Regions from separate parts of the Streptomyces sp. NPDC048643 genome, predicted to be linked through region 1. Evidence: riboswitches for the same ligand, from Rfam matches in the RefSeq annotation. Region 1 holds a riboswitch; each other region holds the start of a gene.
What was found. Region 1 has a riboswitch for thiamine pyrophosphate ahead of thiC (phosphomethylpyrimidine synthase ThiC). Riboswitches for the same ligand answer to the same signal wherever they lie in the genome.
Positions count from the first base shown of each region.

Region 2: another riboswitch for thiamine pyrophosphate. It lies ahead of AB0C62_RS36360 (cytosine permease); the one in region 1 lies ahead of thiC (phosphomethylpyrimidine synthase ThiC).
Region 3: another riboswitch for thiamine pyrophosphate. It lies ahead of AB0C62_RS11470 (thiamine ABC transporter substrate-binding protein); the one in region 1 lies ahead of thiC (phosphomethylpyrimidine synthase ThiC).

Region 1 covers NZ_JBEZHO010000050.1:28,545-38,759, reverse strand. Annotated here, with positions in the region: gene AB0C62_RS34030 (hypothetical protein) at 1-820, shown strand, start outside; gene AB0C62_RS34025 (VWA domain-containing protein) at 941-2,500, opposite strand; gene AB0C62_RS34020 (LysR family transcriptional regulator) at 2,634-3,521, opposite strand; gene AB0C62_RS34015 (DUF1801 domain-containing protein) at 3,699-4,061, shown strand; gene AB0C62_RS34010 (VOC family protein) at 4,067-4,453, shown strand; gene thiC (phosphomethylpyrimidine synthase ThiC) at 4,542-6,362, opposite strand; TPP riboswitch at 6,355-6,511, opposite strand; gene AB0C62_RS34000 (YibE/F family protein) at 6,583-8,124, shown strand; gene AB0C62_RS33995 (SsgA family sporulation/cell division regulator) at 8,210-8,647, opposite strand; gene AB0C62_RS33990 (helix-turn-helix domain-containing protein) at 8,747-9,505, opposite strand; gene AB0C62_RS33985 (DUF5326 family protein) at 10,045-10,215, opposite strand, start outside.
Region 2 covers NZ_JBEZHO010000058.1:36,030-46,244, reverse strand. Annotated here, with positions in the region: gene thiD (bifunctional hydroxymethylpyrimidine kinase/phosphomethylpyrimidine kinase) at 1-549, opposite strand, end outside; gene AB0C62_RS36360 (cytosine permease) at 634-2,034, opposite strand; TPP riboswitch at 2,025-2,119, opposite strand; gene AB0C62_RS36355 (alpha/beta hydrolase) at 2,384-3,205, shown strand; gene AB0C62_RS36350 (aldo/keto reductase) at 3,399-4,304, shown strand; gene sph (sphingomyelin phosphodiesterase) at 4,373-5,359, opposite strand; gene AB0C62_RS36340 (dienelactone hydrolase family protein) at 5,536-6,243, opposite strand; gene AB0C62_RS36335 (VOC family protein) at 6,605-6,997, shown strand; gene AB0C62_RS36330 (adenosine deaminase) at 7,068-8,132, shown strand; gene AB0C62_RS36325 (DUF664 domain-containing protein) at 8,120-8,629, opposite strand; gene AB0C62_RS36320 (LysR family transcriptional regulator) at 8,960-9,853, opposite strand; gene mgrA (L-glyceraldehyde 3-phosphate reductase) at 10,037-10,215, shown strand, end outside.
Region 3 covers NZ_JBEZHO010000009.1:13,075-23,289, reverse strand. Annotated here, with positions in the region: gene rpsB (30S ribosomal protein S2) at 154-1,098, shown strand; gene tsf (translation elongation factor Ts) at 1,195-2,031, shown strand; gene pyrH (UMP kinase) at 2,214-2,984, shown strand; gene frr (ribosome recycling factor) at 3,155-3,712, shown strand; gene AB0C62_RS11485 (phosphatidate cytidylyltransferase) at 3,712-4,851, shown strand; gene AB0C62_RS11480 (hypothetical protein) at 4,958-5,155, opposite strand; gene rlmN (23S rRNA (adenine(2503)-C(2))-methyltransferase RlmN) at 5,544-6,650, shown strand; TPP riboswitch at 6,692-6,797, shown strand; gene AB0C62_RS11470 (thiamine ABC transporter substrate-binding protein) at 6,880-7,962, shown strand; gene AB0C62_RS11465 (iron ABC transporter permease) at 7,938-9,614, shown strand; gene AB0C62_RS11460 (ABC transporter ATP-binding protein) at 9,615-10,215, shown strand, end outside.

The DNA.
Region 1 (10,215 bases):
CCAGGATTACGAGCGGATCCTCGACGAGGCGCTGCGCTCCGCACCACACCGCCCGGAACTCGCCGCTGTCGGCCAGCGGCTCAACCTCGAACAACTGCGCACCATGGCGCTCAACGCCACCGCCCTCATCACGACGGCCGCGGCGGACGAGTACACGCACTACGTGAAGGCCCGCGAGGAAATGCGCCGCCCGGTGGCGTCCACTCCGGTCGTGAGTGAGGAGACCGGCTCCCCGGAGCCGGGCGCCGGCGCGATGGGGCTCGCCGCCACCGTGAGCGAGGTCACCGAGACCGCGGGCGCGGGCGCCATCGCCGTCGTCGCGGTGCTCGCCCCCGTCCTCGCCGGGACGGCCGCGGTGATATTCCTGCTCGTGGGCTACATCCTCAAGATGCTCAACCCGGAGCCGGACATCGCCCGGACCCTCCTGACCACCGGATGGGTCTTCGGCGCGGTCACCGCGGCGGCGATCCTCGTCGCCGCGGCCGGTCTGCTGCTGACGGCCCTGCGCAACAGTTCGTCCTCGCTCCTGGCGGGAGCGGGCGGCGAGTTGACCGAACAGGTCGCCCGGGCCAGGGACGCCTGGCACGACGCCCTGCTGGAGCGCGGCATCCTGCCGTTCTTCCGGGAAGCCCTCGCGGATCCGGGCTCGGTGGCCCTGGACCGCGCCACACCGGCGCCCAGCCGCATCCCGCACCTGGGCTACGACCGGCCGGGGTTCAGCAGCCCCGACAGCGGACCGGCGGCGGGTCCGCGCCCGAGTTTCTCCAGCCCGGACTTCTCGAGCCCGGACTTCGGGGGGCCGGAACACCAGCCCGAATAATTCCGGACCGCCGACGGCCGGGACCACGGGGGAAGGGCCCGCGCAGGCGCGCGGGCCCACACGGCTGCCTCGGGGAGGGTGACGGCCGGTCCTCCGGCCGGCACCCTCACTGTCGTCGTCTCAGACGATCCCCAGCCGCCGGGCCTCGCGCATCCACGAAGGGAACTCGGACAGCAGCCGGTCGTAGAGCTCCGCGTCCGGTACGTCGCTGATGTCGTCGACGGCGAAGAAGCCCACGTTGTCGACGCGCCGGCCGGGCAGGGTGTCGAACCGCTCCAGCACACCGTAGTTGGAACGCCCCAGCCCCACGAACTGCCAGAAGACCGGCTCGTCCACCGCCGCCCGCAGCTCGGTCTCGATCTCCTTGTTGCGGTAGACGCCGCCGTCGGAGAAGAAGAGCACCAGTGTGGGGGCGGCGGGGTTCTCACGGACGTACGTGCGCACCTCCGCGATCACCTTCTGCTCCTCGTTCTGGATTCCCACCGCGCGCATGTCCACCTGACCCGGCAGCAGGCCCTTGCGCGGCTTCTTGCGCCGGAACAGCGTCAGTTCACCGACCCGGACATGGCGTTGCAGCCACTCCGGCAGCTCTCCCAGCGCGAGGTCCGGCAGCCGGGCCGGGTTCGAGGCGAACGTCCACGCCTGCATCTCACCGTCGTCGTCGAGCTGCGCGGCCACCGCGGCCATCCGCTCCACGACGTCCGCGACGACACCCTTCGAATACAGGAAGGACATGGACCCGGAGGCATCCAGAACCAGGATGACGCGCGCCGTCACCCCCTCCGCCCCGTGCTTGCGCAGGCTGACCGCCACCTGCTCCTTCCGCAGGGAGAGCCGCTTGCGCATGTCCACCGGCAACTGCTCCTCGCCCTTGACCAGACGCGGAGCGGAGGCGGCGGCCGGGACAGGGGCAGGGGCCGCAGGCGAGCGGGGCGGTACGGGAGGGGCGGACGGCGGCGGAGCGCTCGCGTGCGGCGAGCCGGCGGGCGGGACGGGGGCGGCCGACGCTACCGGTGCGGGCCATGTCGCGTCGGCCGGCCGAGGTGCCGGGGCAGCGGGAGGGGGCGGGAACACGGAGGTGGGCGTGGGCGATGCCGTGGGCGTGGGCGTGGGTGCAGAGGCCGCCGGCGACCCGGTGGCATCCGGTTCCTCGTCCACACTGATCCCGAAGTCGGTGGCCAGGCCCGCGAGGCCTGACGCGTACCCCTGTCCCACCGCGCGGAACTTCCACTGACCGGCCCGCCGGTACAGCTCACCACCGATGAACGCCGTCTCCGTCGTGGCCTCCATCTCGAACAGCGCCAGCTCGCGGCCCGTCCCGGCGTCGAGCAGGCGCAGCCGCAGACCGGACAGCCGGCCGAAGGTGCCCCCGTCCGCCGAGGCGCCGAGCACGACCCGGTCGATCTCCGGTTCCAGGGCCCCCAGATCCACTCCGACGGTGTCCGTCGTGGCCCCGCCGTCCCGTCGCTTCCCCAGATGACGCACGGCACCCGAGGCGTGCTGAGGCTGGTTGTAGAAGACGAAGTCACCGTCGTCCCTCACCCGTCCGTCGGCACGGAGCAGCAGCGCCGAGGCATCGGCGTCCGGCGCACCGGTGCCCCCGGACCAGCCGAGCTCGACCTGCACCGCCTCGACGGCGACGGGAAGGTTGCCGCCCTTGCTCATCGATGTCGCTGTCATACGCCCAGTCTGCCCAGAGAACCGGGCACCGGGCCCGCCCGATACACAACCAGCCGCACGCGCCTCCATCCGTCCACCGGCCCGGGGCGGCCGCTCCGACCTCGGTTCCCAGCCCCTCGGTAGGGGCGCGGCCTCAGAGCGAGGGGGTGGCGTCCGTCGCCGCCCGTACGAACGCGCGCAGCCGCTCGGTGGTGTTGGCCTCACTCCAGATCAGTCCCCTCTCGATCGGCGGCGCGTCATACAGAGGCACGTAGGCGACATCGGGCCGGGGGTAGTACCGCCGGGAGTGGTCCCCCACGGGCAGGACGCCCCGCCCCATCGCGACGAGGGTCAGCATCTCCGAGAAGGACTCGCCGACCGGGCCCTTCGGAACGGGCCTGCCCGACGGAGTGCGGTCCGGCGTACGGTCCCGCTTGAACCCCGCCGAGGTCACGTGCGGGTACCGCACCACGGGGTGCTCCGCGAGCACCTCGACGGACACGCCCTCCTCGCCGGCGAGCGGATGACCGGCCGCGACGGCGAGCACCCGTCCCTCCCGCAGCAGCGCGGGTCCGCAAGCCATCCCGTCGAAGGGGTACGACGCGAGCAGAAGGTCGATCGAACCGTCCACCAGGCTTGCGCGTGAGTTGGCCAGCTGGACCTCCCGCACGTCGACACGGCAGTCCGGGTGCCGCTCCTCGAACAGGGCGACCGCTCTGAGCAGTGCGGGTGCCGTCCACTCCCCGAGGAAGGCCACTCGCAACTCCCCGGTGACCCCACGGCTGGCGTCCCTCGCCCGTCGCAGCGCCTCGTCCATCGCGGCGACCAAGGGCACCAGGTCGTCGGCCAGTCGGCGTCCGATCGGGGTGAGCCGGACCGAGCGGCTGTTTCGTTCGAACAGCGAGCCGCCCACCTGACGCTCGACCTTCTTGATCACCTGGCTGACCCGTCCGGTGGTGATCAACAACCGCTCGGCGGTGCGGCCGAAGTGCAGCTCCTCGGCCAGCGCCAGGAAGGTCTCGATCTCCAGCCGCTCCAGCACGATTCCTCCGGCGTTAAATCTGGCTCAACGGTCGTACACCGATCCTGCCTTGATGACGACTGCCGTACGGCGGATCGTAGAAGGCGTCACCATGGCCTTTCGGGGCAACCCCGGCCAGGCCCTCGTCTCCTCACCCTTCACCTGAGCCCCTTGGGCCCTCACCTGAACGGGAACCACATGACTGCCTCGGAGATCACCTCCTATCTGGACAACCTCGACGGTCCGCTGCGCGAGACCGCCGGGAAGATCCGCCCCGTCATCGACTCCGCCCTCCCGGAAACGTCCGGTGCGCTGTGGCACGGGCATCCCACCTGGAGCCTCGGCGACAGACCCGGCCGGACCCCGGTCTGCCTGCTCAAGGCCTACACGTCCTACGTCACCTTCGGCCTCTGGCGCGGCCAGGACGTGGCCGACCCGTCAGGCCGGCTGGTGGCCGGGTCCCGCCGGATGGCCTCCGTGAAGCTCAGCCGTGTCGACGAGGTCGATCCGGCCCTCTTCGCCGAGTGGCTCCGTCTCGCCGTGGCGCTGGAGACGTCATGAGCTCCGTGCGCGTGAAGGCCTTCGACCACCTGGTGCTCACCGTCGAGGACGTCGAACGGTCCCTGGACTTCTACATCGGTCTCCTCGGCCTGGAACCGGTCCGCGTCGCCGAGTGGCGCGTCGGTCAGGCTCCGTTCCCGTCGGTGCGGGTCACCGAGGAGACCATCATCGACCTGGCCGCCGGCGCCCGAGGGGGGTCGAACGTCGACCACATCTGTCTCGCGGTGGAACCGCTGGACTGGGACGAGGTGGTCGCCTCCGGAACCTTCACCGTCGTCGACGGACCCGGCCCACGCTTCGGCGCTCGGGGTACGGCCACCTCGCTCTATGTCCGCGACCCCGACGGCAACACAGTGGAACTGCGCTGGTATCCGCAGGACACCACGGCATGACCGGCCGGCGCCCGACCGACTGCCGCTCGACAGCCCGCCGGTCACGGCCCGGGGGTTCGGTGACCCGGACCGCGACCCACGGAACGGGTCAGTCGGCCAGCGGCAGATAGACGCGGTTGCCCGCCTCCGCGAACTCCCGGGACTTCTGGAGCATGCCCTCGGAGATCTCCGCCTCCGAAGCACCCGCAGCCCTGTCGCCACCGAACCGTTCGTTGATGCTCTGGCTGATCTTCATCGAGCAGAACTTCGGTCCGCACATCGAGCAGAAGTGGGCCGTCTTGGCGGGCTCGGCCGGAAGCGTCTCGTCGTGGAACTCCCGGGCCGTGTCCGGGTCGAGAGCCAGGTTGAACTGGTCCTCCCACCGGAACTCGAAGCGGGCATCGGACAGCGCGTCGTCCCAGTCCTGCGCACGGGGGTGGCCCTTGGCGAGATCGGCCGCATGAGCGGCGATCTTGTAGGTGATGACGCCTGTCTTGACGTCGTCACGGTTGGGCAGCCCCAGGTGCTCCTTGGGCGTCACGTAGCAGAGCATGGCCGTGCCCCACCAGGCGATCATGGCGGCACCGATGCCGGAGGTGATGTGGTCGTACGCGGGCGCGACGTCGGTGGTCAGCGGGCCGAGCGTATAGAACGGAGCTTCATCACAGATCTCCTGCTGAAGGTCGATGTTCTCCTTGATCTTGTGCATCGGGACATGTCCCGGGCCTTCGATCATCGTCTGTACATGGAAACGCTTCGCGATCGTGTTGAGTTCCCCGAGCGTCCTCAACTCCGCGAACTGCGCGGCGTCGTTGGCGTCCGCGATGGAGCCGGGCCGCAGACCGTCGCCGAGCGAGTAGGTGACGTCGTACGCGGCGAGGATCTCGCAGAGCTCCTCGAAGTTCTCGTACAGGAACGACTCCTGGTGGTGCGCGAGGCACCAGGCCGCCATGATCGAGCCGCCGCGCGAGACGATGCCGGTCTTGCGGTTCGCGGTGAGCGGCACGTACGCCAGCCGGACCCCCGCGTGGACCGTCATGTAGTCCACACCCTGCTCGGCCTGCTCGATGACCGTGTCCTTGTAGATCTCCCAGGTGAGCTCCTCGGCACGGCCGTCGACCTTCTCCAACGCCTGGTAGAGCGGCACGGTTCCGATGGGCACGGGGGAGTTGCGCAGCACCCACTCTCGGGTCGTGTGGATGTTCCGCCCGGTAGACAGGTCCATGACAGTATCGGCGCCCCAGTGAGTCGCCCAGGTCATCTTCTCGACCTCCTCCTCGATGGAGGAAGTGACGGCGGAGTTGCCGATGTTGGCGTTCACCTTCACCAGGAACCGCTTGCCGATGATCATCGGCTCGATCTCGGGATGGTTGACGTTCACGGGCAGAACCGCCCGGCCGGCGGCGATCTCCTCGCGCACGACCTCGGGTTCGACGTTCTCGCGAACGGCGACGAACTCCATCTCGGGGGTGATCTCACCGCGGCGGGCGTATGCGAGCTGCGTGACCGCCTGCCCGGAACGCCCCCGCCGGGGCTGACGCGGCCGTCCCGGGAAGACCGCGTCGAGATTGCGCAGACCACCGCGCGGAGTTGTGTGCTTGATCCCGTCGTCCTCCGGACGGACGGGACGGCCCGCGTACTCCTCGGTGTCACCGCGAGCGATGATCCAGTTCTCCCGCAGCGGCGCCAGCCCCCGGCGCACATCCGTGTCGATGCTCGGATCGGTGTACGGGCCGGAGGTGTCGTACAGCGTCACGGACTGCCCATTGGTCAGGTGCACCTGACGGACCGGCACGCGCAGATCGGGGCGCGTACCCCCGACGTACGCCTTGTGCCAGCCGATGGACTTCCCGGCCTCATCGGTCGGAGACAGCGAAGAAGCGCCGTCCGTCTGGCTGGAGGCAGGCGTGCGTACGTCCTTGTTGGTCATGAGACCTACTCCCTACGCCGGCATTACCCGGTAACAGGTTCGGCGGTCGACGCAGCGGCTTCCGTTCGCCGATGTTTCATGTGAAACATCGCGAAGACGGAGGTCAGCGCCCTCTCAGCCCGGTGCTCCGAGCTCCCGCGTGTGCAAAGGTGACTCCACGCTAGCGTCATATCTGGCGCGGTGAACAGGGGGCCCTTGCCGTTCTTGCGATGATCGGGCGGTGACGACGACCCAGCAGCCCTCGTTCCCACCGTCCGAGCCGCCCCGCCGTCCGGGCTCCGACGACGGCCACGAACGTGGTCCCGGCAGCGGTCGTGGGCACGAACCTGGGCCTTCCGATGGGCGGGGACACGGGCACGGTTCTGGACCCGGAAACGGTCCCGGTCCGAAACCGGGCGGCGGACACACCGGCCCTGGTGACGGCGACGGACAAGGACAGGGCCCCGGCGGTGGGCACGGTCACGCGCACAGCCACAACCACGGGCCGGCTGCCCCTGTCTCGAAGCATCTGCGCAAGGTCATCGCCGCGGTGCTCATCCCCTTCGCCGCCGCGGTCGCGGTGGGCCTCGTGGTGCTGTGGCCCGGCGGCGCACCGGCTCACGAACGCACCGGTGTCGGCTTCGACCGGCAGACCCAGAACGCGACGGTCACCAAGATCGTCCAGGTGGACTGCAAGTCCGTCAACGCCTCGGGGGAGACGCCGACGGGCGACACCTCCACGGCCGAGGGCGCGTCCGCGCAGCAGCAGGCGACGGGTGAGTGCAAGCGGGCGACCATCCGGATCGACACCGGCAAGGACAAGGGCCGTACGTTCACGGAGATCGTCCAGCCGGACCAGTCACGGCAGTTGCATCAGGACGAGAAAGTCATCGTCGCCTACGAGCCCTCGGCCCCCAAGGATCTCCAGTACTCGGTGGCGGACGCCAACCGCAAGCTGCCCCTGACGCTACTGGCGGGCCTGTTCGCCGTGGTCGTCGTGGTGGTGGGCCGGATGCGCGGCGTCATGGCGCTGATCGCTCTGGCCATCAGCTTCATGATCCTGAACTTCTTCATCCTGCCCGCGATCCTGCAGGGGTCGAACCCGCTGATCGTGGCGGTCGTCGGGTCCAGCGCGATCATGTTGATCGCCCTCTACATGTGCCACGGGCTGTCGGCCCGAACATCCGTGGCGGTGGTCGGCACCCTGCTCTCCCTGCTGCTGATCGGCATCCTGGGCTCGGTCTTCATCGACTGGGCCGTCCTGACCGGCAACACGGACGACAGCACCGGCCTGATCCACGGCCTGTACCCGTCGATCGACATGAGCGGTCTACTGCTGGCCGGGGTCATCATCGGCTCGCTCGGTGTGCTCGACGACGTGACGGTGACGCAGACGTCCGCGGTCTGGGAGCTGCACGAGGCGAACCCCACGATGGGCTGGCGCGGCCTGTATCGGGCTGGTATCCGGATCGGCCGCGACCACATCGCGTCCGTGGTCAACACGCTCGTCCTGGCGTACGCGGGCGCCGCGTTGCCGCTGCTGCTGCTCTTCTCGATCGCACAGAGCAGCGTGGGCACCGTCGCCAACAGCGAACTGGTCGCCGAGGAGATCGTGCGCACTCTGGTCGGATCGATCGGCCTGGTCGCCGCGGTGCCGGTGACGACAGCGCTGGCCGCTCTGGTGGTCGCGGCGGACCGTGACGGGGTACCGGCCGTGTCGGTGGCACCCGCGGGCGCCAGGATGTCGGCCAGGAGCGGGAAGGGCCGCCGCCGCAAGCGCTGAGCCGCCTCTGACGGGCAGGCGCACCTGGGTCCGTGGCGGCCGCCCCCGCTGAGGAAGCGTTACTCCGCCCGGGGGTGACGAGGTTTCAGCCTGCGCTCTGCTCCTCCGCCAGGATGCGGTCGAGCGCGTCGTCCAGGTAGGTGTCGAACCCGTCGAGCGACCGCTCCTGACCGAGGGGCACGAGCTTGTCCGTACGGTCGAGGAAGGCGACGAGTGGTGCCGTCCCCGACCGGAACAAGGCGTGGTCCGAGCCGACCTGAAGCCTGATCAGTACCTCGCCGAACGCCTCCGGGTCGGCCGGCGCGATGTGCACATCGCCGTCACCGCATGCCCTGCCCACCCCGTCGATGAGCAGCTCCCGCCCGAACGCCCAGGTCACCGGCGCGTCGCCGGGCAGGTGGAAGGTCAACCGGACGGCGTACGGATCGCGGGTCTCGTAGCGCAGTTCCACCGGAATGCGGAAGGACAGCTCCTCGGACACGAGGAAGCTCATCATGACTTCTGCCTGCACCGACTCGCGCATCGTCTACCCCGTCGTTCGCTGTCACCTGGCCAGGAATCGTCCCCCTGACACAGCTGAAATATTGCTCAACGTGCACGACAGATCACAAGGAGTGAGTTTTCAGATACTGATAGAGATACCGAGTGACCCCAGGACCAGGCCGATTTCACTCTGCAACTTCCGTGTCGCAAGGAGCAGTCGGTCGGCTTGGTGGGAGGGGAGGGAAAGGCCGATTGACCCGGCAGTACTGCCCACGGTGATGGGGATGGCGGCGCAGACGGCACCCAGCGCGTACTCCTGCCGCTCGATCACCGGTTCCATGCGGCCGGTCCGTTCGAGGCGCCGCAGCAGCCGGTCTTCGTCACGCACCGTGTACGGCGTGAGGGACTGCACCGGGTAGCGGGTGAGGTGCTCGCGCCGCGACTTCTCGTCCAACTGGGACAGCAGGCACTGGCCGATCGCGTGCGCGTGCCCGGTCTCGCGGAAGTCCGCCCACTCCTCGACCGCGGGGTTCGCGGGAGTGTCGGCCACGCACATGACCTCGATCTCGCCCTCGCGGTAGATCGCGTAGTAGACGGGGGCTCCGATCGCGTCACGCCAGCGGGCGAGCGTCTCGCTCACCGTGCTGCGACGTTTCTGCTGGGCTCCGCTGCTGCTCAGGCGTTCGGCGGCGTCCCCCAGGAAGAACAGCCCCTTCTCGCGGCGCAGATAGCCCTCGTGGACGAGGGTGCGCAGCAGGTGGTAGGCGGTCGGCAGCGCGAGTCCGGCCTCCCTGGCGAGCTGTTTGGCAGGGGCGCCCTGGTCACGGGAGGAGACCGCCTCGAGCAGGCGCATGGCTCGCTGCACCGAGCCGATCAGCGTGGTGGGGTGCGGGTCCAGGGGGGCTGCTTCGGGTTCCGGGGAGGCTACGCGCGCGGTGCGTACCGCTCCGGACGCCGGGGGGCGTGGAGCGGAGGCCGGCGGACGCGCGCTCCCCGTGGGCACGTCCTCCTGCCGCGTACGGGAAGCGGGGGACTGCGCCGTCGGGCCGCGCGGAGTGGTCTGCTCCCCCGGGGAGGCCGGAGGGACCGGCGACGAGCGGGGCGGGGTCGTCTCCCCTGGGGACGTACGCGGTTGCACCGGTGTGACACGGGCCCCCGCGGGTTCGCCCGATCGCTGGAGGGGTGGAGCGGCGGATGGTGCGGGTGCGGTGTCAACCGTGGCCAAGGGGCACTCCCGAAGCGCGAGGAGGACCGCCCGTGCGGGGGAACACGGGAGGGGGTGTGCGCTGCCCGCGGGAATCGACCCCCGCGTCGAATTCCGGACTTTAACCGTCAGCCGCCGCTCACAGCCGTCCTCGCCGGAAACTTCCCTCGCCCGAGGGAACCTTGGGTTCCCTTTCCCCCCACACCGTTACCGATCGCTCACCCTCTCGCACCTCACCAGTCGCTGCGCGAGGACGAACTCGACATGAACTTCCGCACGATGTAGATCAGTCCGCCGACCAGCGCGACGAAGACGAGCAGCTTGAAGAGCAGGCCGATGACGAAGCCGACGACGCTCGCTATCAGGCCACCGAACACCACCAGCGCGATGACCGGCACCGCGAC
Region 2 (10,215 bases), on a different contig from region 1:
CGCCTCGCCCGGCAGATGACCGCCCTTCACCAGCACCCAGCGCGGGCCGTACGCGAGGAGTCGGTCGGCGGCCCGCCGCATCCCCTCCTCGTCCGTCACCTTCACCCCGGTGAGCTGGGCCACCTCGTCGAGGTTCGGGGTGGCCACCGTCGCCCGCGGCAACAGCCGGTGCCGTACGGCGTCGAGCGCGTCGTCGGCCAGCAGCCGGTGCCCGTGCTTGGAGACGCTGACCGGATCGACGACGACCGGTGCTCCCACGTCCGCCAGGAGTTCGGCGACCGTCGTGACGAGCGCGGGCGACGACAGCATGCCCGTCTTGACGGCCTGGACGCCGATGTCGTCGACGACGCTGCGGTACTGGGCGCGCACCGCGTCCTCGGACAACTCCCAAGCCCCCTGCACACCGACGGAGTTCTGCGCGGTCACCGCCGTGAGCACACTCATCCCGTGGGCGCCGAGCGCCAGCATCGTCTTCAGGTCGGCCTGGATTCCGGCGCCTCCGCCGGAGTCGGATCCGGCGATCGTCAGGACGCGGGGCGGCGTGGTCATACGAGGTTCCTCTCGGGGTACGGCAAGGAGTTCCACGACCTGCGGGACGCCCGGCTCGACGGCCCGAGGTCCTCTGGGCACGTCCTAGGCGCGGCGGCGCAGTCGCAGGGGTGTGTAGAGGGCGAGGGCGACGAGGAACGCCACGTAGTAGGAGAGGTCGGCGCCGTGCAACGCGTCGGCCACCGGACCCACGTACAGGCTGGTGTCCATGAACGGAACGGCCGCGCCGAACGCGGCGACGAAGGCCAGCAGGGACGGCCATGCGGGGAACCTGCGGGCGCTTTCGACGGCGAGGTCGACGGGTGCACCGGCGCGCTCGCGTGCGCGGGCGATCCAGTCGACGACGACGATCGCGACGAACCCGGGGATCCAGTAGCCCACGAACAGCAGCACGTTCTGGAAGCGGGCCGTGGTGTCCGCCGCGTGCATCCACAGCACGAGCGGGAACCCGAGCGCCGCCGCCAGCGCGGCCGCCACCGGGCGCGGGATCCGCACGCCGAGGGTCTGCAACGCGAGCGAACCGCTGTAGTCGTTCATCGCGTTGCTGCACACCGCCGCCAGCGCCACGGCGAGCAGCCCGAACGCGCCCGCCACCCCGCCGCCCAGCAACGCCTCGACACCCGCCGCCGTCTGGTCGGTCAGCACGGACGCGCCCCACAGACCGAGGGCCTGCACGGCGACGAACGACACGACGAGCCCGAGCAGGGTGCACCAGAACATCCGCGGACGGGAGGTGGTGCGCGGCAGATAGCGGCTGAAGTCACTGGCGTACGGAGCCCAGGACAGCGAGAGGCTCAGCGCGATGGTGCTGGTGAGCACGAACGCCCCCATGTGGTCCGCGCCGGTCGCGGAGCCGGTCGCGGCGGGGTGGACCCCGTCCAGCATCCGCCACGCGATCACCGCGAACGCGACCGCGAGCACGAACGTCATGACGATCTGCAGACGATGGATCGCCTCGTAACCGAGGACGCCGAGCGCCCCCTGCGCCGCCATCATCACGAGGACGCCGACCCAGAACGGCCAGCCGCACAGCCGCGCCAGCGCGTCCCCGCCGAACAGCCCGATCAGCGCGTCCCAGGCCACCGAGGACAGCCACTGGAGGAGCCCGGGCAGTGCCACCGCCCGGCCGAACGCGAGCCGAGCGAGGGGGAGTTGGCCGGTGCCGGTGAGGCCGCCCCAGGTACTGAGGTAGGCGGTGGGCAGCGCACCGACCACGGTCCCGAGGACGACCGCCGCGAGGGCGGTGCCGAAGTCCAGACCGAGCGCGATGCCGATGGTGCCGGTGAACACGCCCGTCATCGTCAGGTTGGGGGCGAACCACACGGTGAACAGGCGCCAGGGCCCGCCGTACCGGTTGCCCTCGGGGACCGGTTCGATGCCGTGCCCCTCCACCCGCAGGTCGCCGGGAGCCGCGGGCATCGACCCGTCGAAGACGGTCGGCCGGCTGTCGGCGGGCAGCCCGCCGGAAACATGCGCCAAAGGCATGAAGACATCCCTCCGCCAGTACGAACTGGTTCAGGTTCGACGGGTGTGATCTCAGCCCTCGGACGGGGCACCCCGTGTCCGGTACGACGGACACACTAACCCCATCCCCGCACTCCTGTGTATGGCGGACCTGCGCTCATCCCCATCGCTCCGCCAGGACCGCCCGGTCCGGCAGGCCCCCGGTCGCGCGCGGCAGCCCGGGCCCGGTCCCACCGCTCCTCCGGCCCCCGGCCGGGCCACCCGCAGCGCGCCGGGCGCCTCCCGTCGGTAGTGTCGGAGGTGATCGCCGCCCGCTCTCCGTTCCCGGGTTCCAGGACCCGGGTGGCCGGGCGGAAGGAGGCAGCGCGCCGTGACCGTGATCTCCCTGAAGTCCGCGCAGGTGAACGAGGGGCTGACCCTTCCGTACGCCGAAGCCGGCTACCCCAGTGGTACGCCGGTCGTCTTCGTGCACGGTCTCGCCGACTCCTGGTGGTCCTTCGAGCCCCTCCTGCGGCGTCTTCCGCCGTCCCTGCACGGGTACGCGCCCACGCAGCGCGGCCACGGCGACGCGGGCCGCCCGCCGGACGGTTACACCCCCGACGACTTCGCGGCCGACCTGGTCGCCTTCCTCGACGCCGCCGACATCCCGCGCGCCGTAGTCGTCGCGGCGTCCACCGGCGGCATACCCGCGCGGATCGTCGCCGGCAGCCACCCCGACCGCGTCGCCGGGCTCGTCCTGCTCGGCGTCCCCGGGACCCTCGCGGACAAGCCCGCGGCCGACGCGTGGCGGAAGAGCCTGGACGGGCTCGCCGACCCCGTGCCCCGCGCGTTCGTCGAGGAGTTCGTCACCGGCACGAGCGCCGCCCCGCTCGCCCGCGGATTTGTCGAGACGATGGTCGAGGAGGGCCTCAAGCTCCCGACCCACGTCTGGCAGGAGACCGGGCGCGGACTCCTCGACGCCGACCTCGGCGCGACCCTCGCGGGCATCCTGGTGCCCACCCTCGTCATCTGGGGCGAGCAGGACCGCTTCCTGACCCGCGAGGACCAGCAGACGATCCTGGACGCGGTCCACGGAGCGGACCTCCTCCCGTACGAGAACACGGGGCACGCCGTCCACTGGGAACAGCCGGAACGCGTGGTCGCCGACGTCGCCGCCTTCACCGCACGGATCACCCGTCCCGCCACCACCTGAACCCAGCCCACCTGAACCCCGGCCCACCGGGGGCCACTTCGGGGAGGCCGCCCCCAACTGCACGTGTGAGTAAGGGCGCCGGCAGACGGCGTCGCGTCGACCGGAACCGCACCGGCTCACCCCCGACGTGAGTGCCCTGACCGGCCGCGCCTGCCCGAACGGCCACCTCCGGGGCGTGTGCGAGACTGCCGCGATGACCGCTGAAACGATCACCGCGTCCGCCGCGGGCACCTGGACACTGGGCGACCTCACCGTCAACCGCGTCGGCTTCGGCGCGATGCGGCTGACGGGCAGCGCGGCCTTCCACCACGGGACGCCGAGCGACCGCGAGCGCTCGATCGCCGTGCTGCGCCGGGCGGTCGAACTGGGCGTCGACCACATCGACACCGCCGCCTTCTACTTCTCCTCGCTGCGTTCCGCCAACGAACTGATCAACAGCGCGCTGGCGCCGTACGCCGACGACCTTGTCATCGCCACCAAGGTCGGGCCCTTCCGGGACTACGCGGGGGAGTGGGGCACCTCGGCCCGCCCCGACCAACTGCGCGCCCACGTCGAGGAGAACCTGCGGCAGCTCGGCCGCGACCACCTGGACCTGGTGTACCTCCGCCGCATGCGCCAGGACTCCATCGCCGAGCACTTCGGAGCACTCGCCGAACTGCGCGACGCCGGAATGATCCGGCACCTCGGCATCTCCGACGTCGGCATCGCCCACCTCGACGAGGCCCGTGCCATCGCCCCCGTGGTCTCCGTGCAGAACCGGTACGCGCTCGGCGGCACCTCCCCGGAGAACGACGCCCTCCTGCGGGCCTGCGGCGAACTCGGCATCGCCTTCGTCCCGTTCTACGCCATCGCGGGCAAGGGCGGCGAGCTGGGCCCGCAGGGCGACGCGACGGACGCCGAGGTACGCGCCGTCGCCGCGGCGCACGACGCGACCCCCGCGCAGATCCGCATCGCCTGGACCCTGCGGCAGGGCCCGAACGTGCTCGCCATCCCCGGCACGGGCAACCCGGACCACCTGGCCGAGAACATCGCCGCGGGCGCGCTGCGCCTGACGGACACGGAACTCGCCCGGCTCGACGCGTCGCCCGCGGAGGTCTGAGACCGGGCCCCTGCCCCGCTCCGATCAGCGGAAGCGGGGACAGGGGCCCGTGGGCGGAGTCGGCCGACTCAGCCGGCGGAGGCCCGCAGAGGGTAGTGGTCGGAGAGGTTCGTGTACGTGGAGTCGGTGCCCCAACTGGACACCGTCCAGGGCGCGCACTGCTCCTTGACGACCTCGTTCGTCCAGCCGGCGGGGCGCGCGTGCCCCGCCCGGTGGAGGACGTGGTCCAAGTCCTCGCGGGGGTCGTCCGGATAGCGGTCGAGGGCGATCGAGTTCTGCCGGGTGTCGAAGGAGTACGGGTGCCCGGTCCGCGCGTCCGCGCCCACCAGGTCCGCGTCCGCGAGCATCGAGGCGTACTCCGTGCTCCGTGAGTCGACGTTCATGTCGCCCGCCACCAGCACCTGCTCGTCCGCCGGGATGTTCTTGGCGTCCAGGAAGGCGTCGATCGCCTTGAACTGGCGGCCGCGCATCGACGCCGCCTCACCCGTGCCGCACCCGGAGTCCGTCGACTGCGCATGCGTGCCGATCACGTGCACCTTGGTCCCGTTCACGTTCAACACCGCATAGGCGAAGCCCTTGTTGGACCACCAGTCGGAGCCGCACGCGTCCTTGTAGACGTACTGCTCCTTGCGCAGGACCGGCCACTTGCTCAGCACGGTGACCCCGCCGTCCTCGGGCGTCGTCGCGGAGTAGGCCCCACCGGTCGCGTCCCAGCCGCTCCTGCCGCGGCCCACCACGGGGGTCTGGTACGGGTATTCGGCCGCCGCCGCGCTCTTCAGCGCGTCCGACGCCGCGTTGTCGAAGGCCTCCTCCAGCACCACGACGTCGTTCCCGCGGAAGAACGAGGTCTTCGGGATCTCGGCGGCCCGGTGGTCCTGGCCCCAGTTGGGATACAGGTTCTTGCTCATGAGGAAGACGTTGTACGTGAGCACCTTCATCGAGGGCGTCGTGGCCCCGGCCGCCGCCGCGGGCGAGGCCCCGGCGAGCCCGGCGGCGGTCAGCGACAGAACGAGGGTGGCTGCGCACTGCGCACGGCGCAGTGAGGAGTGCGGCACTGGGTCTCCCTGAGGGTGAGGGGGGCTTGAGTGGCGCCGCACATCAAATCACCGGCGATTACTGTCAGGTAACTCCCGTGCACGGAAAGGATGTCGTCGAGAAGTACGTCCGGATGCCCCCGGCCGCGCGTGGGGGCATCCGCGCGGGGCCGGGGCCGGGGGCGTCGCCTCGGGTGTCAGCCCAACTGCTCGTGCAGGAAGGCCAGGGTGCTCTTCCACGCCTGCTCCGCGGACTTCGCGTCGTGGGTCGGCCGGCGGTCGTTGAAGAAGGCGTGCCCGGCCGGGTAGACGCGCAGGTCGGGAACGATGCCCGACTGTGCCTCGATCGCCTCGCGGAGCCGGTCCAGGTTCTCCAGGGGGATGGAGTTGTCCTCTTCGCCGTAGTGGCCGAGGATCCGCGCGGTGAGGCCCGAGAAGTCGGGCAGCTCGCCCTGGATCACCCCGTAGAACGGCACGGCCGCGCTCACCCGGGGGTCGGCCGCGGCCTGCTGGAGGACGAAGCCGCCGCCCATGCAGAAGCCCACCGACGCCACCGTGTCCGAGGTGACCTCGCGCAACCCCAGCAGGTGGTCGACCGCCCCGGAGAGCAGCTCAACACCGCGTGCGACGGGCAGCTCCTGCATCATCCGGAACGCCTCCTCGCTGTCGTGGGCGACGTTCCCGCCGTACAGGTCCGGCGCGAGCGCCACGAAGCCCTCGGCCGCCAGCCGGTCGGTGACGTCGGCGATGTGGTCGGTCAGACCCCACCATTCCTGGATGACGATCACGCCGGGGCCGCGCCCCGACGGCGGCAGCGCCAGATAGCCGTGCGCGGTGCCTCCCGCGCTGGGGAACGTCACGTTCTGGTGGGCCGGGGATCCGGTCGGCTGCGGCAGCTCGGACATGTCACTCAACTCCCGTGGGGGACGGCGTCGGGCGGGGCGCGGCGGGCCGGCCCCGAGTCGATCACCACCCTGTCATGCGCGCCCGCGCCACCGACCCCCGGCCCGCACGGCCGGGGCGGAGCCCGGGGCGACGCGCTGCACCGGCAACGGGGGAGGGGTCCGTCGCCGCCGCGAGGACCGAGACTCGGTCGTCGCTGCGGGGTGGGGTGGGCGGCACCGTCGGCGACGCGGACCGGGTGCCCTCGACCGCCGCCGGGCGACGGCGCCGGGGGAGACCGCCCTCCGCCCCCTCCCGAGCCTCGCCGGAGCACTTGACGGGATGCCGTACGCTACGTGTTACGTATAACCCTGGAGAGGTCCCATGCGACGCATCGCCCTGGTCACCCTCGTCGTCGACGACTACGACGAGGCGATCCGCCACTACACCGAAGCCCTCGGATTCCGCCTGGTCGAGGACACCCCGCGGCCGGACGGCTCCCGCTGGGTCGTCGTCGAGCCCGGCACCGTCGACGGCGGGACCGGGCTGCTGCTGGCCCGCGCCAAGAACGACGCGCAGCGCGGCCGGGTCGGCGACCAGACGGGCGGGCGCGTCGGCTTCTTCCTGCACACCGACGACTTCGCCCGGGACCACGCCCGGATGCTCGCCGCCGGCGTGACCTTCCTGGAGGAGCCCCGCCACGAGCCGTACGGCTCGGTGGCCGTCTTCCAGGACCTGTACGGCAACCGCTGGGACCTGCTCCAGCCCGCCGAGTGACCCGTCCCCGGCGCCTCCCCGCACCTCCCGCACCCTTCCGCTCCGAACGACCTTCCGAGGAACACCGCACATGACCGCGCCCCGCATCGACATCGACACCATCCGCCGCCTGCCCAAGGCGGTGCTGCACGACCACCTCGACGGCGGCCTGCGCCCGGCCACCCTGGTCGAGCTCGCGGAGACCGTCGGCCACACCCTGCCGACCACGGACCCGCAGGAGCTGGCCGACTGGTACTACGAGGCCGCCAACTCCGGTGACCTGGTGCGCTACATAGCCACCTTCGAGCACACCCTCGCGGTGATGCAGTCCCGCGAGGGGCTGCTGCGCACGGCCGAGGAGTACGTCCTCGACCTCGCCGAGGACGGTGTCGTCTACGGCGAGGTGCGCTACGCGCCCGAGCTGATGGTGAACGGCGGGCTGACCCTGCCCGAGGTCGTCGAGACCGTCCAGGAGGGGCTCGCGGCCGGTATGGCCAAGGCCGCCGCGGCCGGCACCCCGGTGCGCGTCGGCACGCTGCTGTGCGGGATGCGGATGTTCGACCGCACGCGGGAGATCGCCGACCTCGCCGTGGCGTTCCGGGACGCCGGAGTCGTCGGCTTCGACATCGCGGGCGCCGAGGACGGCTTCCCGCCCGCCGACCACCTGGCCGCCTTCGAGCACCTGCGACGCGAGAGCGTCCCCTTCACCATCCACGCCGGTGAGGCGCACGGTCTGCCCAGCATCCACCAGGCGCTCCAGGTGTGCGGCGCCCAGCGCATTGGCCATGGCGTCCGGATCACCGAGGACATCGTGGACGGCAAGCTCGGCCGTCTCGCCGGCTGGGTCCGCGACCGCCGTATCGCACTGGAGATGTGCCCCACCTCCAACCTCCAGACGGGCGCCGCCCGTTCGATCGCCGAGCACCCCATCACCGCGCTGCGCGACCTGGGCTTCCGCGTGACCCTCAACACCGACAACCGTCTGGTGTCGGGCACGACGATGACGCGCGAGATGGCGCTCCTCGTCGAGGAGGCGGGCTGGGGCATCGACGACCTGCGCACGGTCACGGTGAACGCGGTCAAGAGCGCGTTCATCCCCCACGACGAGCGCAAGGCGCTCATCGAGGACGTCGTGCTCCCGGGCTACGCCCGCTGAACCAGACCGCGGACGTAGGCGGCCTGTCCGACGTGCTGGAGATCGTCGGACAGGACGCTGACCAGGCGCACGCCCAGGGTGACCACCGGGTCCCAGCGCTCGTCCACGACGCGCTCCAGGTCCTTGGCGGCCAGGCCGCCGACGAACTCGAGCGTCCGCTCGTGGACGGCGTCGTGGTAGCCGGTCAGCAGCTCGCCCGACTCCACCCGGACCCGGGCGACCTTCGCGGCGGTGTGACCGTATCCGGTGTCCCCGCGGGGCAGGTCGAGCCCGAACCGCTTCGACCAGTCCCCGGTCAGCCAGACCTGCTCCGTTCCGGCGGCGTCGGCGACATGGTCGTCCTGGACGCGGGTGAGATGCCAGATCAGCCAGGAGATCGAGTTGGCCGTCTCGCCGGGGCGGGCGTTGAGGTCCTCCGGCTGGAGGCCCTCGACGGTGGCGTGGACTTCTTCCTGGATGCGGCCGAACGCGTCGATGAGGATGTCCTTTGCATGCATGGGTCCACCATCGCGCATCGGGCCCCTCTCTGCGTCCGGAAGGCCGGGAGTCGCGGGGCACCCGGCCCTCCCGCCGTTCACGCGGCCGGGATCCAGCTCCCGTGGAAGCCGTACCCCGTGCGCAGCCCCACCCCCGTGCGCCATACCCGCGCCGAGCATCCCGTGGTGGGCGCGTGGGTCCTCAGGGCCGAGGACGTCGGGGCCGCCGCGCAGGAAGCGGCCGTTCTCAACTCCGCACTCCCGCCCGGCAGTTCGTTAAGGTCGTCCACGAGGCTGCCGCCACGGCGGCAGCGGCGGGTCAGGAGTGCCGGGTCCCGGACCGAGGTGGGGTCAGCCTTCCTGTCCAGGGGTGTCGAGAAGTGCCATGAGGGCGCGGGCGGCGGGGCTGGTGGCCTCCGGCGGCGGCAACATGGCGACGGTCTCGTACGAGGTCTCCGTCGTGCCCTTGAACGGCAGGGCGGTGAGGCCGTCGGCCTCGCGCTTGAGGCCGAAGTGGCGGGGTACGACGGCGATGCCGAGGCCCTCGTGGACGAGCTCCAGGAGGCTGTGCACGTCGTTGACCTCCAGGGCCACCGTCCGCTGCACCCCCGCCGCCGCGAACGCCGCGTCCGTGGTGCGCCGCGGGCCCCAGTCCGGGTGGAAGTCGACGAAGTCCTCCCCGCCCAGTTCCTCGGGCGTCACCACGGCGGCGGTCGCGAGGCCGTGTTCCGGATGGCACAGCACGGTCATCGGTTCGGTCGTCAGCGGCACGGACCGCAGCTGGTCGGAGTCGGCCCGGGTCCGCACCGCGAACGCCAGGTCCAGGCGGCCCGCCGCGACCTCCTCGGCCAGCGCCTCGGAACCCGCCTGGCGGAGCCGGATCTCGACGTCCGGGTGCCGCCGCCGGAACGCGGCGAGCAGGGTCGCGCAGTGAACGCCCGCGATGCACTGTTCGGTGCCCAGGGAGAGCGTGCCGCGCAGCACGCCCTGCACGGCGGCCACGGCGTCGTGCGCCGAGCGGACCTGGGCGAGGATCCGCTCCGCCTCGACGAGCAGGGCGCGCCCGGCCTCCGTGAGGGTGACCCGGCGGGTGGTGCGGACGAACAGGGGCGCCTGGAGCTCGCGCTCCAGCGCGCGGATCGACGACGACAGACCCGACTGCGACACCATCAGCCGCTCGGCCGCCCGGGTGAAGTGCTGGTCCTCGGCGACGGCGACGAAGTGCTGTAGGTGGCGCAGTTCCATGGGGCACAAGGGTAGACGGCCGTGCGCCGGTGTCCCGGACCGATCCGGACCGGCCCCCTGGGCCCGGGGCCGGCACCGATTGAGCGACGGGAGCGCTCAATCCCATCCGATCCTCCCGTTGGACCGATGCCCGGGGCGCGCGCGAGAGTGGAGGCCTGTTTCCCCGGCCCCCAGGAGTACGCGTTGTACACCCCCGACCCCGACCGTTACGCGGACATGCCCTACCGGCGCACCGGACGCAGCGGTCTGAAGCTCCCCGCGCTGTCGCTCGGCCTGTGGCACAACTTCGGCCCGGACCGGCCGGCGGAGACCCAGCGCGCGATCCTGCGCCGCGCCTTCGACCTGGGCGTCACCCACTTCGA
Region 3 (10,215 bases), on a different contig from region 1:
GGGTCACCGAGTCGACTTCGCACGCCCCGACATCTGGTCTTCAGTACCGGTGTCAGCGCCTCTCGGTCCTTTGTGGCACGGCGCATCGCGGGCGTCAGGCGCGAGTGCCGTCCGGCACACGCGGTACAACCGAGAAAACCTAGGAGAACGGCCATGGCCGTCGTCACGATGCGGGAGCTGCTGGAAAGCGGCGTCCACTTCGGTCACCAGACCCGTCGTTGGAACCCGAAGATGAAGCGCTTCATCTTCACGGAGCGCAACGGCATCTACATCATCGACCTGCTCCAGTCGCTGTCGTACATCGACCGCGCCTACGAGTTCGTCAAGGAGACCGTCGCCCACGGCGGCACGGTCATGTTCGTCGGCACGAAGAAGCAGGCGCAGGAGGCCATCGCGGAGCAGGCCACCCGCGTCGGCATGCCCTACGTCAACCAGCGCTGGCTGGGCGGCATGCTCACCAACTTCTCGACCGTCTACAAGCGTCTGCAGCGCCTCAAGGAGCTCGAGCAGATCGACTTCGAGGACGTCGCCGCTTCGGGTCTCACCAAGAAGGAGCTTCTCGTGCTCTCGCGCGAGAAGGCCAAGCTGGAGAAGACCCTCGGTGGTATCCGCGAGATGCAGAAGGTGCCCAGCGCCGTCTGGATCGTGGACACCAAGAAGGAGCACATCGCGGTCGGCGAGGCCCGGAAGCTCAACATCCCGGTCGTCGCCATCCTCGACACCAACTGTGACCCCGACGAGGTCGACTACAAGATCCCGGGCAACGACGACGCGATCCGCTCCGTCACCCTGCTCACCCGCGTGATCGCCGACGCCGTCGCCGAGGGCCTCATCTCCCGTTCCGGCGCCGGCAAGGCCGCCGAGGGTGACAAGGCCGCGGGCGAGCCGCTGGCCGCGTGGGAGCGCGACCTGCTCGAGGGCGAGAAGAAGGCCGACGAGCCCGAGGTCCAGACCTCCGCCGAGACGGAGAAGGTCGCCGACGCCGAGCAGGCCGACGCCCCCGCCGCCGAGGCCGAGGCTGTCGAGGCCCCCGCTGCCGACGCCGAGGCCGAGGCTCCCGCCGCCGAGGCCCCGGCCGCGGACGCCGAGCAGGCCTGACCCCTCACCCCTTCGGGTTGGTGAACGGCGGGGGCCCACAAAGCCCCCGCCGTTCTTCCCGTAGATCTTCAGACTTCGAGAGAGATTCCAGGAATCATGGCGAACTACACCGCCGCCGACGTCAAGAAGCTCCGTGAGCTCACCGGCGCCGGCATGATGGACTGCAAGAAGGCACTGGACGAGGCCGAAGGCAGCGTCGACAAGGCCGTCGAGGCCCTGCGCATCAAGGGTCAGAAGGGCGTCGCCAAGCGCGAGGGCCGCTCCGCCGAGAACGGCGCCGTGGTCTCCGTCATCGCTGACGACAACACCTCCGGTGTCCTGGTCGAGCTGAAGTGCGAGACGGACTTCGTCGCCAAGGGCGAGAAGTTCCAGGCCGTCGCCAACCAGATCGCCCAGCACGTCGCCGCCACCTCCCCGGCGGACCTCCCCGCGCTCCTCGGCTCCGAGATCGAGCCGGGCAAGACGGTTCAGGCGTTCGTCGACGAGGCCAACGCCAACCTGGGCGAGAAGATCGTCCTGGACCGCTTCGCCCAGTTCTCCGGCGCCTACGTGGCCGCGTACATGCACCGCACCATGCCCGACCTGCCCCCGCAGATCGGTGTTCTGGTCGAGCTGGACAAGGTCGACGCCGACCTCGCCAAGGGCATCGCGCAGCACATCGCCGCCTTCGCGCCGAAGTACCTCTCCCGTGAGGACGTTCCGGCCGAGGTCGTCGAGACCGAGCGTCGCGTCGCCGAGGAGACCACCCGCGCCGAGGGCAAGCCCGAGGCCGCCCTCCCCAAGATCGTCGAGGGTCGCGTCAACGGCTTCTTCAAGGAGGCCACCCTCCTCGGTCAGCCGTACGCGCTCGACAACAAGAAGTCCGTCCAGAAGGTCCTGGACGAGGCCGGTGTCACCCTGAAGCGTTTCTCGCGCATCAAGGTCGGCATCTGAGTCCGTACCGCGATCGACGCGCGGCCCCTATAGGGTCGACAGCAGTCGTCCGCGTACGCCGGCACCCACGCGCGTGTGCCGGACGACAGCAGATCTGACGAGGAGGCCATTGCCGAGCACGGGATGCGAACACACCCCACCGGCAATGGCCTTCTTCGTATGTGCACCATGAGGAGATCTCCATGACCACCACCCCGGCCGACAAGGGCGACAAGACCGACGACGGCAAAGGCGCGGGACGCTTTCTGCTGAAGCTTTCCGGCGAGGCGTTCGCCGGCGGCGGCGGACTGGGCGTCGACCCCGACGTGGTGCACAAGATCGCCCGCGAGATCGCGGCCGTCGTGCGCGGCGGTGCCCAGATCGCCGTCGTCATCGGCGGCGGCAACTTCTTCCGCGGCGCCGAACTTCAGCAGCGCGGCATGGACCGGGCCCGTTCCGACTACATGGGCATGCTCGGCACCGTCATGAACTGCCTCGCCCTCCAGGACTTCCTGGAGAAGGAGGGCATCGACAGCCGCGTCCAGACCGCCATCACCATGGGCCAGGTCGCGGAGCCGTACATCCCGCTGCGCGGCGTGCGGCACCTGGAGAAGGGGCGCGTGGTCATCTTCGGCGCCGGCATGGGCATGCCCTACTTCTCCACCGACACCACCGCCGCCCAGCGCGCCCTGGAGATCGACGCCGAGGCGCTCCTCATGGGCAAGAACGGCGTGGACGGCGTCTACGACTCCGACCCGAAGACCAACCCCGGGGCGGTCAAGTTCGACTCCCTCAGCTACAGCGAGGTCATCACGCGGGACCTCAAGGTCGCCGACATGACGGCCATCACGCTGTGCCGGGACAACAAGCTGCCGATCCTGGTCTTCGAGCTCCTGGCGGAGGGCAATATCGCGCGGGCCGTCAAGGGTGAGAAGATCGGCACACTCGTCGGCGACCAGAACGGCCGGGCCTGACGGGGAACGCTCCCGTCCGGGTACGAGCCCCGGACGCGGACGGACCCTGACCGGGGGATGGACAATGTCCTGCCGGTCCGGAACCGTGCAGGAACAAGACGCGACGCAGCCGGCCGCGACCCCGACGAGGAACAGCTGCCGGGCCTACTCAAGACACGCAGGAGCAAGTGGTGATCGAAGAGACCCTCCTCGAGGCCGAGGAGAAGATGGAGAAGGCCGTCGTGGTCGCCAAGGAGGACTTCGCCGCGATCCGCACCGGCCGTGCGCACCCGGCGATGTTCAACAAGATCGTGGCCGACTACTACGGCGCGCTGACGCCGATCAACCAGCTGGCCTCGTTCTCCGTGCCGGAGCCGCGCATGGCCATCGTGACCCCGTTCGACAAGAGCGCGCTGCGCAACATCGAGCAGGCGATCCGCGACTCCGACCTGGGCGTCAACCCCAGCAACGACGGCAACATCATCCGTGTGACCTTCCCCGAGCTGACGGAAGAGCGTCGCAAGGAGTACATCAAGGTCGCGCGGACCAAGGGCGAGGACGCCAAGGTCTCGATCCGTTCCGTGCGCCGCAAGGCGAAGGACGCCCTCGACAAGCTCGTCAAGGACAAGGAGTCCGGCGAGGACGAGGTCCGTCGTGCGGAGAAGGAACTCGACGACACCACGGCGAAGTACGTCGCCCAGGTGGACGAGCTCCTGAAGCACAAGGAAGCGGAGCTGCTCGAGGTCTGATGAACGACTCTTCCTGGGGGGCGCCGCCACAAGCCGGGTACTGGGGGCCGTCCGAGCAGGGGCCTGTCCAGGGGGCAGCCCCGGCGGGTCCCACGTACGATGCGCATGACGCGCAGCACACTCGGCCCATGCCCATCGTGCCCGACGTACCCGCACATGGCGGAGACCAGGATGACGACCCGGGGGCCGCTCGGCCGAGCGGCCCCTTGTTCCACGACGACGCACCGTCGACGGCGCCCTACGGGGATCCGTCGCACAACCCGCAGAGCCCGCAGGAGCCCATGCCCAGCGCCGCCCCCCAGCCCGCCCCCGCACCTCCGAAGAAGAGTGCGGGACGCGACCTGGGCGCGGCCATAGGAGTGGGCGTCGGGCTCGGCGCGGTGATCGTCGCGTCGTTGTTCGTCGTCAAGGCCGTCTTCGTCGGAGTGATAGCGGTCGCCGTGGTGGTGGGGCTCTGGGAGCTCACCTCACGGCTGGAGGAACGCAAGGGCATCAAGGCGCCCCTCGTACCCCTCGCGGTCGGCGGGGCGGCCATGGTCGTCGCCGGATACGTGCGGGGCGCCGAGGGCGCCTGGGTCGCCATGGCCCTGACGGCACTGGCCGTCCTGGTCTGGCGCATGACCGAACCGCCCGAGGGCTACCTCAAGGACGTCACGGCGGGGGTCTTCGCGGCCTTCTACGTGCCGTTCCTGGCGACCTTCGTTGCCATGATGCTCACGGCCGACGACGGTCCGCGCCGCGTCCTGACCTTCCTGCTCCTGACGGTCGTCAGCGACACCGGCGCCTACGCGGTCGGCTGGCGCTTCGGCAAGCACAAGCTGGCGCCGCGCATCAGCCCCGGCAAGACCCGCGAGGGTCTGTTCGGAGCGGTCGGCTTCGCGATGGTCGCGGGTGCGCTGTGCATGCAGTTCCTGATCGACGACGGCACCTGGTGGCAGGGTCTGGTCATCGGCCTAGCGGTCGCGGCCAGCGCCACGCTCGGCGACCTCGGCGAGTCGATGATCAAGCGGGACCTCGGCATCAAGGACATGGGCACGCTGCTGCCGGGCCACGGCGGCATCATGGACCGGCTCGACTCGCTCCTGCCGACGGCTCCGGTGGTCTGGCTCCTGCTCGTCCTCTTCGTCGGCTCGGGCTGACCGCCCTTCCGCACCCACGCGTCCGTTTGCGCGTACCTACGACACCGCCCCTCCCGGTCGGATGATCACCACACGGTGAGTCATGTGACCGGGAGGGGCGGTGTCGTCAGTTCGGGCCGTAGGTGTGGGGTGGGCCCTCCTGCCAGTGGACCCAGGCCGGGTCGTCGAGGAGGTCCTCGGCGTCCGGGAGGCCCGCGCGGCGCAGGAACTCGACGAGGTCGGCGTCGCTGTGGGCGAGGCCGGCGCTCCGCGCACGGATGGTGACGCGGCGGCCGCCGGTTCCGGAGGGGCGGCCCACGACGATGGGCGCGGTGGGGGCTTCCGCGTCGTCGGGGCCGGTGGGGTCGGATGATGCGTGGTCGTTGTTCACAGGACACCGAGATTCCGGTTCGGCGATCGTGTCGCCGGTGCGGGACGGCTGCCAGGCCGGCCAGGCGCGGACTGCGCGCGGGCGCTCCGGACGGGACACGTTATCGGACACGAGTTCGATTCTAGGTCCAAGCGGCATGTGGTGAGAGCACTCTGCCGGAACAGGCCGGTCGCGAGTGGTCCCGGCGGGCACTGTGCGCAGGGCGTCCCGGGAGGCGCAAGGGGCGGGGAGGCCCGAATCCGAGCGGGCACGCCCCGGTCCGTCCGCACCGGGACACGCGGGGCCCGGGTCATGCGATCCGATCTGCGACACTGGTACAGCCATGCCTAAGCCCGGAGAACTCACCTTTGTAGCGCCGCGCGGAGCCAAGAAGCCGCCGCGGCACCTTGCCGATCTCACGCCTGCCGAGCGCAAAGAGGCGGTTGCCGCGATCGGCGAGAAGCCGTTTCGTGCCAAGCAGCTCTCGCAGCACTACTTCGCGCGGTACGCGCACGACCCCGAGCAGTGGACGGACATCCCGGCCGCCTCGCGCGGCAAGCTCCAGGAAGCACTGCTTCCCGAGCTGATGACGGTCGTCCGGCACCTGTCGACGGACCAGGAGACCACCCGCAAGACCCTGTGGCGGCTCTTCGACGGCACGCTCGTCGAGTCCGTGCTGATGCGCTACCCGGACCGGGTGACGATGTGCATCAGCTCGCAGGCCGGCTGCGGGATGAACTGCCCGTTCTGCGCCACCGGACAGGCCGGCCTCGACCGGAACCTGTCGACGGGCGAGATCGTGCACCAGATCGTCGACGGGATGCGGGCGCTGCGCGACGGCGAGATCCCCGGTGGCCCGGCGCGGCTCAGCAACATCGTCTTCATGGGGATGGGCGAGCCGCTCGCCAACTACAAGCGCGTCGTCGGGGCGATCCGAGCCCTCACCGACCCCGAGCCGGACGGCCTCGGCCTCTCGCAGCGCGGCATCACCGTGTCGACGGTCGGCCTCGTGCCCGCCATCAACCGGTTCTCCGACGAGGGCTTCAAGTGCCGTCTCGCGATCTCCCTGCACGCTCCGGACGACGAGCTGCGCGACACCCTCGTCCCCGTGAACACGCGGTGGAAGGTGCGCGAGGTGCTGGACGCCGGATGGGAGTACGCGGCGAAGTCCGGGCGGCGCCTGTCCATCGAGTACGCCCTCATCCGGGACATCAACGACCAGGCGTGGCGGGGCGACCGGCTGGGCCGGATGCTCAAGGGCAAGCCGGTGCACGTCAACCTCATCCCGCTGAACCCGACCCCGGGTTCGAAGTGGACCGCCTCGCGGCCCGAGGACGAGAAGGCGTTCGTCGAGGCGATCGCCGCCCACGGCGTGCCGGTGACCGTCCGGGACACCCGCGGCCAGGAGATCGACGGAGCGTGCGGTCAGCTCGCCGCGACCGAGCGGTAGTCTGAGGCGCGTCCGTACAACTTCATATCCCTAACATCTTCATATTCCGACAGGGGAGCGCCACAGCGCTGAGAGTGCGGGACAGACCGCAGACCCTCTGAACCTTGCCCAGGTCATTCTGGGTAGGAAGTTCGGTCATCACTCAAGCTGTTGCGCCCTGCCCGGGATCTGTCAGAGGTCCCGGGCAGGGCCGCGTCTCTTCCTGGTCAGCCAGGAGGAATCAGTGAGCATCACCAGCAAGCGGTTCGCGGCCACGGCCGTCGGGCTGAGCCTCGTCGCGCTGCCCGTCCTGTCGGCGTGCGGCTCGTCCGACGCCGGCGCCTCGGGCGACTCGAAGACCGTCACGCTCGTCACCCACGACTCGTGGGTCGTGTCCAAGAGCGTGCTCAAGGACTTCGAGAAGCGGTCCGGGTACACGGTCCGCGTCCTGAAGGACGGCGACGCCGGGCAGGCCGTCAACAAGGCGATCCTGACCAAGGACAACCCGCAGGGCGACGTCTTCTTCGGTGTCGACAACACCCTGCTGAGCCGGGCCCTCGACAACGGGCTCTTCCAGTCCTACGAGGCCAAGGGCTCCGACGCGATCGCCGGTCAGTACCGGGTCGACCAGGACAAGCACCGGGTCACGCCCATCGACTCGGGCGACATCTGCGTCAACTACGACAAGGCGTACTTCAGCAAGCACAAGCTGGCGCCGCCGACGTCGTTCGACGACCTGGTCGAGCCCGCGTACAAGGACCTCCTCGTCACCGAGAACGCGTCGACCTCCTCGCCCGGTCTCGGCTTCCTGCTCGGGACCGCCGCGAAGTACGGCGACGACCGGTGGCAGGGCTACTGGAAGAAGCTCAAGGCCAACGGCGTGAAGGTCGTCGACGGCTGGGAGCAGGCCTACAACGACGAGTTCTCCGGATCCGCCGGCGGCAAGAAGGCCAAGGGCGACCGGCCCCTCGTCGTCTCGTACGCCTCCTCGCCGCCCGCCGAGGTCGTCTACGCCGACCCGAAGCCCAGCACCGCTCCCACCGGGGTCGTGGAGGGCACCTGCTTCCGCCAGGTCGAGTACGCGGGTCTGCTCGACAACGCCTCGAACACCAAGGGCGGCAAGGCGCTCCTCGACTTCCTGCTCACCAAGCAGTTCCAGGAGGACATGCCGCTGAACATGTTCGTGTACCCCGTCACCGACACCGCTCGGGTGCCCGAGGAGTTCACGAAGTTCGGTCCGCAGGCCAAGGACCCGGAGACCCTGGCCCCCGCGAAGATCGCCGCCGATCGCGACCAGTGGGTCAAGTCGTGGACCTCGCTCGTACTGAAGTAGCCGGGCGGAACCCGCGCGCGGCCCGTCGGCAGGGCGCGACGCGGCTCGGCCTCATGGCCCTGCCCGTCGCGTTCTTCGCGGTGTTCTTCGCGTACCCCGTGGTCGCGATCGTCGCGCGCGGGCTCCACGTCGACGGCGGCTGGCGGTTCGGCCGGCTCTGGGACGTCCTGGCCCAGCCCGACATCCGGCACGTGCTGTGGTTCACCACCTGGCAGGCACTCGCCTCCACGGCGCTCACGCTGCTGATCGCGCTCCCCGGCGCGTACGTCTTCGCGCGCTTGGAGTTCCGGGGAAAGCAGATCCTGCGGGCCGTGGTGACCGTGCCGTTCGTGCTGCCCACCGTCGTCGTCGGCACCGCGTTCCTCGCGCTCGTCGGCCGGGGCGGGCTGCTCGACGAGCTGTGGGGTGTGCGGCTGGACACCACGGTGTGGGCGATCCTGCTCGCCCACGTCTTCTTCAACTACGCGGTCGTCGTACGGACCGTCGGCGGGCTCTGGTCGCAGCTCGACCCGCGGCAGGAGGAGGCCGCGCGGATGCTGGGCGCCTCGCGCCTCGCGGCCTGGCGCAGGGTGACCCTTCCGGCGCTCGCCCCCGCCGTGGCCGCCGCAGCCCTCATGGTCTTCCTCTTCACCTTCACCTCGTTCGGTGTGGTGCAGATCCTCGGAGGGCCCACCTTCTCGACCCTGGAGGTCGAGATCTACCGGCAGACGTCCGAGATCTTCGACCTCGGGACGGCGGCGGTGCTGACGATCATCCAGTTCGTGGCGGTCGGTGCGATCCTCGCCGTGCACGCCGCGACCGTCCGCCGCCGCGAGACCGCGCTGCGGCTGGTGTCCGCGGACACGACCGCGCGCAGGCCGCGCGGCGTCGGGCAGTGGGCGCTCCTCGCCGGGGTACTGGCGAGCATCGCCGTCCTGCTCGTGCTGCCTCTCGCCGTCCTCGTCCAGCGCTCCCTCGACGCCCCGGGGTTCCGCTACTACCGGTCGCTGGCCGACGACGACGGGGGCACCTTCCTCGTCGCCCCGATCGCCGCGATCGGCAACTCGCTGGAGTACGCGCTCGCCGCCACCGCGATCGCGCTGCTGATCGGTGGTCTGGCGGCCGCGGCCCTGACCCGCCGCGCGGGCCGTCTCGTACGGGGCTTCGACGCGCTGCTGATGCTGCCCCTCGGCGTCTCCGCGGTGACCGTGGGCTTCGGGTTCCTGATCGCCCTGGACGAGCCGCCCCTGGACCTGCGGAGCAGCTGGATCCTCGTGCCGCTGGCGCAGGCGCTCGTCGGTGTCCCCTTCGTCGTCCGGACGATGCTGCCCGTGTTGCGGGCGGTGGACGGGCGGCTGCGGGAAGCCGCGGCCGTGCTCGGGGCGTCACCGTGGCGGGTGTGGCGCGAGGTCGATCTGCCGATGGTGCGGCGCGCCCTCCTGATCGCAGCGGGGTTCGCGTTCGCCGTCTCCCTCGGGGAGTTCGGCGCGACGGTCTTCATCGCGCGGCCCGACAACCCGACGCTGCCGGTCGCCGTGGCCCGGCTGCTCGGGCGCGCCGGCGATCTCAACTACGGCCAGGCGATGGCCCTTTCGACGATCCTGATGGCGGTGTGCGCGGCCGCGCTGCTGCTGCTGGAGCGGGTACGCACCGACCGGACCGGGGAGTTCTAGATGCTGCTGAGCCTCAGGGGCGCGACCGTACGATTCGGCGGGCGGGCCGTGCTCGACGCGGTCGACCTCGACGTCGCCGAGCACGAGATCGTCTGTGTGCTCGGGCCGAGCGGCAGCGGCAAGTCCACCCTGCTGCGGGCGGTCGCCGGTCTCCAGCCGCTGGACGCGGGCGGCGTGGCGCTGGACGGGCGGGACCAGGCGGCGGTGCCCGCGCACCGGCGGGGCGTCGGCCTGATGTTCCAGGACCACCAGCTCTTCCCGCAGCGGGACGTGGGCGGCAACGTCGGCTTCGGGCTGCGCATGCACGGCGCGCCGAAGGCCGAACAGGTCGAGCGGGTCGCGGAGTTGCTCGAACTCGTCGGCCTGCCCGGCGCGCGGAACCGGGCCGTCGCCTCCCTCTCCGGCGGCGAGCAGCAGCGCGTCGCGCTGGCCCGCGCGCTCGCCCCCCGCCCCCGCCTGCTGATGCTCGACGAACCGCTCGGCCAGCTGGACCGCTCACTGCGCGAACGGCTCGTCGTGGAACTGCGCGGACTTTTCGCAGAGTTGGGCACGACGGTGCTCGCCGTCACGCACGACCAGGGGGAGGCGTTCGCGCTCGCCG